2 regions of the Nocardioides sp. JQ2195 genome follow, and region 1 is predicted to be linked to the other one. Evidence: riboswitches for the same ligand, from Rfam matches in the RefSeq annotation. Region 1 holds a riboswitch; the other holds the start of a gene.
What was found. Region 1 has a riboswitch for thiamine pyrophosphate ahead of ncot_RS14995 (thiamine phosphate synthase). Riboswitches for the same ligand answer to the same signal wherever they lie in the genome.

Region 1 (3,397 bases):
CACGGCCGTGCCCTGTGGTTTGCCGGGCAGCAGCGCCGTCAGCGGCAGCTCCTCGTCCACCTCGCGCTCGGTGCCGTTCACGATGATCCTCATCCGTTCTTCCTCTCTGGGCTGTCAACACGTGCCGACTCGGCGGTCTGGGATGTCAACACGTGCCGACTCGGCGGGCAGCGCTGTCAACACGTGCCGACTCGGCGAAGCGGTGGGGGTCGAGCGCGGGCTCGAGGTGCCCGTGCTCGAGGTGGTCGGCAACCAGCCGCGCAACCAGCGGGGCGAGCAGGACGCCGTGTCGGAACAGGCCGGCCGCGAGGACGACGTCCGGTCGGCCCGGGGCCGGCCCGATCAACGGCAGGTTGTCCGGAGCAGCGGGCCGGTCCCGCGCGGTCGCCTCGTGGAAGGTGGCCCGGTCGAGCCCGGGCAGCAACGCACGGGCCGCCTCGACCAGGGCGAACACTCCACCGAAGGTGACCACAGGACGTGTGTCGTGCTCCTCCGACGTCGCTCCGACGACGATGCCGCCGTCGGCGCGCGGGACGACGTAGACCGGCCGCCCCTTCACCCGGCCCCGGATGGTCCGGGTCGGCGGGTCCTCGCTGTGCCCACGCAGGATCTCGCCACGCACGCCTCGGACCAGGTGGGCCCACGGCTCCGGCAGGCGTGCGCCCGTGGCGACCACCGTCACCTCACACGGGTTCTCCGGCGCAACCGGAGCAACCCGCCCGACCCGCAGCAGCAGGGCGGCGACCAGCCTGCGCGGATCGACGCTGTGGTCGGCAGGGAGCAGCACACCGCCTGCGACACGCGGCGCGAGCGTCGGCTCGAGGCGCCGGACCTCGCGACCGGTCAGCACCGCTGGCGCCAGTCCCGCGGAGGCCAGCAACGCCGCCTGTCGCTCCACCTCGTGCAGGTCGCCCCGGTCATGCCCCACGAGCAGCGTGCCGGTGCGGTGCAGCGCGACCCCCAGCCGCTCGGCGTACGCCGGCCACAGCTCGAGGCTGCGCAGGCCCAGGCGCAGGATCTCCTCCTCGCCGTGCCAGACCTCGCTCGACGGCGACAACATGCCGGCCGCGGCGTGCGAGGCCCCGGCGCCCGGTGCGGGATCCACGACGACGACCGTGTGTCCCCGGCGGATGAGCTCGTCGGCGACGGAGAGGCCGACGATCCCGGCGCCGAGCACGCGCACCCGCATCAGGAGACCGCCGTCACGAGGTCCTTCGCTGCCTGCAGTGGATCGGGTTGTCGCCAGATCCCGCCGATCACGGCGACGCCGTGGGCACCGGCCTCGATCACGGAGCCCGCACGGGACGCGTCGACGCCGCCGATCCCGATCAGCGGCAGCGGGCCGACCGCCGACGACATCGCCGGGAGCCCCAGCGGGGCAGGCAGGCCGGCCTTCGACGAGGTCGCGAACAGCGGGCCGAAGCCTGCGTAGGTGGCGCCGTCCGCGGCAGCCCGCGCGACCTGCTCCGGCGTGCGACAGGTGGCGCCCACCATGAGCGACGGAGCGACGCGCCGGGCGGCGGCGACGGAGAGGTCGCTGGCTCCCAGGTGCACCCCGTGCGCGCCGGCCACGACGGCCACGTCCAGGCGGTCGTTGACCACGACACACGCGCCGGTGTCGAGCGCCGCGGCGGTGAGCGCCACCAGCCCGCGCGTGGTGGCGGTCTTGTCACGGACCTGGAAACCGTCGATCCCGGCCGCAGCCAGGCCGGGCAACAGCGCCGGGTCGTCGTCGGTCGAGACCAGGCAGAACAGCCTCGGCAACGCGGGCGGTGGCAGGACGGGTGCCGACGAGACGGACGGTGACAACACGGGAACGCTCCTCGCTTCCTTCGCCGGCATGACCCGGATCAGGTTCAACAGTCGGAGCGGCTACAGCTCCCTCTCAGCCCCTGCCTCGGGACTCCTGTGGTGGATGCGAGCGACACTAGCGCAGAGTGCCCGGGGTCAGGCAACCGCCTCGCCGTCGAGGAACGCGGAGACCCCCACCGCTGCGCGACGCCCGGCGCGGTTGGCACCGATCGTGCTGGCCGACGGCCCGTAGCCGACCAGCTGCACCCGCTCGTCGACGACCGCGGTGGTGCCGTCGAGCTGGATCCCGCCGCGCGGGCTGCGCAACCGCAGGGGTGCCAGGTGGGAGATGGCCGGGCGGAAACCGGTGGCCCACAGGATCGCGTCGACGGCTTCGACGTCGCCCGACGCCCAGCGCACGCCGTCGGGCTCGATCGCGGCGAACATCGGCCGCGGGTCGTCGTAGGCGCCCAGCCGTGCGGCCTCCTGCTCCTGCTCACGCAGCAGCAGGCCGGTCACGCTGACCACGCTCGCCGGCGGCAACCCGCGGCGTACGCGGTCCTCCACCAGGGCGACGGCCGCCCGGCCCACCTCCGGGGTGAAGTCGTCCGTGCGCCAGACCGGGGGCCTGCGGGTGGCCCACAGGGTGTCGGTGACGGGGGCCAGCTCACCGAGGAACTGCACGGCGGAGGCTCCCCCGCCCACGACCAGCACCCGCTTGCCACGGAAGTGGTCGCGCCCCGGGTAGTCGTGGGTGTGCCACTGCTCGCCGGTGAAGCCCTCGATGCCCGGGTAGTGCGGCACGAACGGCCGGGTCCACGTGCCGGTGGCGTTGACGATCGTCCGACTCCACCACTCCTGTGTCCCGGAGCGTACGACGAGCAGGTCGCCCTCCGAGCGCACGGAGTCGACCGCGACCGGCCGGAGCACCGGGAGCGCGTGCGTCTCCTCGTAGGCGTCGAAGAACTCCGGCACCACGAGGTTTGCTCGGGCTCGCGAGGCACCCGGAGCAGCGCCGTCGGGGAGGTCGGCGACACCGTGCACGTCGGCCATGGTCAGCGAGTCCCAGCGGTGCTGCCAGGCCCCGCCGGGGGCCGCGTTGGCGTCGAGCACGACGTGGCGCAGCCCCAGGCGCTTCAGGTGGAACGACGACGACAGGCCGGCCTGGCCCGCGCCGATCACCACCGAGTCGAAGATGTCCACACACGGCCAACGACGAGCGGCACGAAAATATGCCGGCTCAGCCTCCGGGCAGCGGCTCCAACCTCAGGGCCGCTCCAGCCTCAGGGCACCCGGCTCAGCCTCCGGGCAGCCGCTTCAGCCTGCGGCCGCGGCCTTCGCCGGGCATCGGCTTGCGCACCACGGTCACCCCGCCCATCAGCGCGAACCCCTTGACACGCACGACGGGCGAGTCCGGCCCGATCTGCGGCTCGACGCGGTCACGAGCCTGGCTGAAGTCGCCCATCACTCCGACGCCCTCGACGATCACATGCGTGTGTGCGTTGACGATCACGTCGATGCCACCCATCACCGTGTTCGCCACGATGGTGGTCTCCCGAGCCGTGAGGACGGCCTCGCGCAGGTCGAGGTCGATGCCACCCATCAA
Region 2 (3,397 bases), 570 kb from region 1:
ATCTCCGTCTCCACGGTGGCGTAGCGGAGTCCGCCGAGCACCAGCACCACGCCGAACGCGGTCGAGCAGAAGAGGAACACCACACTGGCCGCGGACACGATCGAGCCACGCAGCGCCGGGAGGGTGGCGGTCGTGAAGACCTGCCACGGCGAGGCACCGAGCGCGGCGGCGGCCTCACCGGGGCGCGGGTCGAGGGCCTCCCACGCCGAGCCGACGGTGCGGACGACGACCGCCAGGTTGAAGAACACCATCGCGGCGATGATCGTGACCGGTGAGCCGTCGAGGTCGAGGGGCGCCAGGGCCGGGAGGCGGACGAGCTGTTCGAAGGCGATGCCGACCACGACCGTGGGCAGCACGAACGGCACCAGGAAGGCGGCCCGCAGGAGGCGGCGTCCGGGAAGGCGAAGCCGGTGGAGGACGTGGGCCGTCGGGATGCCCAGCAGCAGCGTGACCACGGTGGCCGCGCTGGCCGACCAGACCGTGAACCACAGCACCCGCAGCACGCGCGGGCGCCGGAGCACCTCCCAGGCTGCACCCGGGGTGAGGCGACCGTCCGACCAGAGGCCCTCACCGAGCATCCCCGAGACCGGCAGCACGAAGAAGACACCGAGCACCAGGACTGGCAGGAACGCCAGCCCGGCAAGGGTCAGGAGTCGCTTCACGGGTGGCCCGGAGTCATCGGCTGATGATGTCGGTCCACTCGGTGAGCCACTCGCTGCGGTGGTCGGCGATGTCGTCGGCGGAGACCTCGATCGGCTCGGTCGGCTTCTCGGCGAACTTCGCCCAGGCCTGCGGAAGCTGGACCGAGTCGTCGACCGGGAAGACGTAGAGGCTGTCGGGCAGGGCCGCCTGCACCTCGGGGCTCAGCAACCAGTCGATGACCGCCCGGCCACCGGCTGGGTTCTTCGCGTTCTCGAGCACGCCGGCGTACTCGACCTGGCGGAAGCAGGTGTCGAGCAACGCCCTGGTGGTCGACTCACCGGTCTTGTCGTCGATGGTGAACGCCGGTGAGGTGTCGTAGGAGACCACGATCGGTCGATCGCCCTTGCTGGCCGCGGTGAAGCCGCCGTAGTAGGCGTCGGTCCATCCCTCGGTCAGGTCGACGCCGTTGGCGATCAGGTCCTTCCAGTAGCCGGTCCAGTCGTCGCCGTACTCGCCGATGGTGGCCAGCAGGAAGGCCAGGCCGGGCGAGCTCGTGGAGGCGCCCGGGGCCACGAGCAGGTCCTGGTAGGCAGGTTCGGTGAGGTCGTCGAGCGACGCCGGCGGCTCGAGGCCCTTCTCGTCGAACCAGGCGGTGTCGACGTTGACGCACACGGACGCCTGGTCGATCGGGGCAAGCCTGTCGGCACCGTCGCCGTCGAGCTGCAGCTCGTCGGCACCGGAGGGAAGGTCCGCGGCGTAGGTCGCGAAGACGCCCTCGTCGACCGCCCGGGAGGCGAAGGTGTTGTCGACGCCGAAGGCCACGTCGCCGACCGGGTTCTGCTGGTCCAACGCCAAGGACGTAGTCAGCTTCCCGGCGTCGCCACCAGCGCGGATCCGCAGGGTCGCCCCGGTCTCCTGCTCGAACTGCCTGACCAGCTTCTTCGGGAAGTCCGAGGCGAAGGTGTCGTGGGCGACGAGCGTGATGGTGGTGCCCTCGATGGACGCCGAGGGGTCGGCGGACGAGCGGCTGGTCTCGTCGCCCCCGCCCTCCCCGAGCAACGAGCACGAGGCGGCGCCCGCCATCGTGATCGTCACGGTGATGGCAGCCACGGTGCGCGCGACGGAATGCATGGAGTCCGACTCCCTTCGCCGGTGCTAACCGGATCAGGTCATGAGGGTCTGCTTCCCGGCGCGTCTCGCCGGTGGCACTCTCAGCTCCCCGGCTCGCTGGCCGGAGGGCTCCCCTGTCTGTTGACCTCCCACGCTACCCGGTCCCCGCGCGTGTCGAGCAACGCGGGGCCACGGTCGCTCCGCACGCGGTGACCCGTTGCGCCACCGCCACCCCACACGTGCCCGGAGCACAGCGGCAGCCGGGCGCCCTCAACGGGAGAGGCGTACGCCGTCCCCGACGGCCCGGGTCAGCTTCTGCGGGTTGCGGACCAGGTACATCTGCGTCACCAGCCCGGCCTCGAAGCGCACGGTGCCGACCACGTCGAGCACCCCGTCGAGGAAGAACCGGACCGCGGGCTGGCCGTTGACGACCGCGGTGTCCACCGACACCTCCCCCTGGTCCTTGCCCAGCACTCCGGCCAGCCAGCGCAGCACCTTGTCGCGACCGGTGATCGGGCGCAACGCCGCCTGCTTGAGCCCGCCACCGTCGCTGAACATCACGACGTCGGGCGCCAGGACGTCCATCAGGGCCTGGAGGTCGCCCCCGCCGGCGGCTGTGAGGAAGCGTTCCAGCACCGCGTCGGTGTCGTCGGACGGCGTCACGCGGGGGCGGCGCGCCTGCACGTGCTTGCCCGCCCGACTGGCGATCTGGCGCACCGCCGGCTCCGACTTGTCGACGGCGGCCGCGATCTCGGCGTACTCGAAGCCGAAGACCTCCCGCAGGACGAAGACCGCGCGTTCGGTCGGTCTCAGCGTCTCGAGCACCATCAGCATCGCGGTCGAGACCGAGTCGGCCAGCTCGACGTCGTCGGCCACGTCCGACGTCGTGAACAGGGGCTCCGGCAGCCACGGTCCGACATAGGTCTCCCGGCGTCGCTCGAGCGTGCGCATCCGGTTGAGGGCCTGGCGGGTGACGATGCGCACCAGGTAGGCACGCGGATCACGCACCTCCGACTGGTCGACGTCGGCCCAGCGCAGCCAGGTCTCCTGCACCACGTCCTCCGCGTCCGCTGCCGACGACAACATCTCGTAGGCGACGGTGAACAGCAGGTTGCGGTGCTCGACGAAGGGATCGATCACGGTGTCCTCACTGGGCCAACGGTGCCAGTTCGCAGCTGTCGGCGTAACCCTGCGAGGCCAGCCCCATCGCCGCGTTGGTCCGCGAGCGCAGGTTCTCGATCGAGATCATCTCGGTCAGCTCGACGATCGCCTCGGCCCCGAGCTGGCGGTGCAGCCCGGCCACCATCTCGTCGTCGACCTCGGGCGGCGTCGCGGTCATCGCCTCCGCGTAGGCCAGCACGTCGCGCTCGAGCGGCGTGAACACGTCGCTGTCGCGCCAGACCGGGACCTGGCGCAGCTTCTTCTCGTCCAGCCCGTCGTTGTGGGCCATGAAGTAGCCGAAGTCCATGCACCAGCTGCACCCGATCTTCGCCGCGGTCGCCATCACGGCGTACGACTTGAGGTTCGCGTCCAGAGCGTTCAGCCTGGCCACCTTTCCCTCGAACGAGAGCAGCGCCTTGGTGAGCGGCTTGTGGTGGAAGAGCACGTAGGCGAAGTCGGGGATCTCGCCGTAGGTTCGCCTCGC

Region 2: it holds a riboswitch for thiamine pyrophosphate, as region 1 does, so the genes downstream of both, ncot_RS17635 (thiamine ABC transporter substrate-binding protein) here and ncot_RS14995 (thiamine phosphate synthase) in region 1, are expected to answer to the same signal.

What each region holds. Positions count from the first base shown of each region.
Region 1 covers NZ_CP050902.1:3,144,074-3,147,470, forward strand. Annotated here, with positions in the region: gene thiS (sulfur carrier protein ThiS) at 1-93, opposite strand, end outside; gene ncot_RS14990 (FAD-dependent oxidoreductase) at 146-1,183, opposite strand; gene ncot_RS14995 (thiamine phosphate synthase) at 1,189-1,812, opposite strand; TPP riboswitch at 1,810-1,920, opposite strand; gene ncot_RS15000 (NAD(P)-binding domain-containing protein) at 1,948-2,994, opposite strand; gene ncot_RS15005 (DUF1707 domain-containing protein) at 3,089-3,397, opposite strand, start outside.
Region 2 covers NZ_CP050902.1:3,711,769-3,715,165, forward strand. Annotated here, with positions in the region: gene ncot_RS17630 (ABC transporter permease subunit) at 1-662, opposite strand, end outside; gene ncot_RS17635 (thiamine ABC transporter substrate-binding protein) at 676-1,773, opposite strand; TPP riboswitch at 1,767-1,898, opposite strand; gene ncot_RS17640 (RNA polymerase sigma-70 factor) at 2,023-2,892, opposite strand; gene ncot_RS17645 (carboxymuconolactone decarboxylase family protein) at 2,900-3,397, opposite strand, start outside.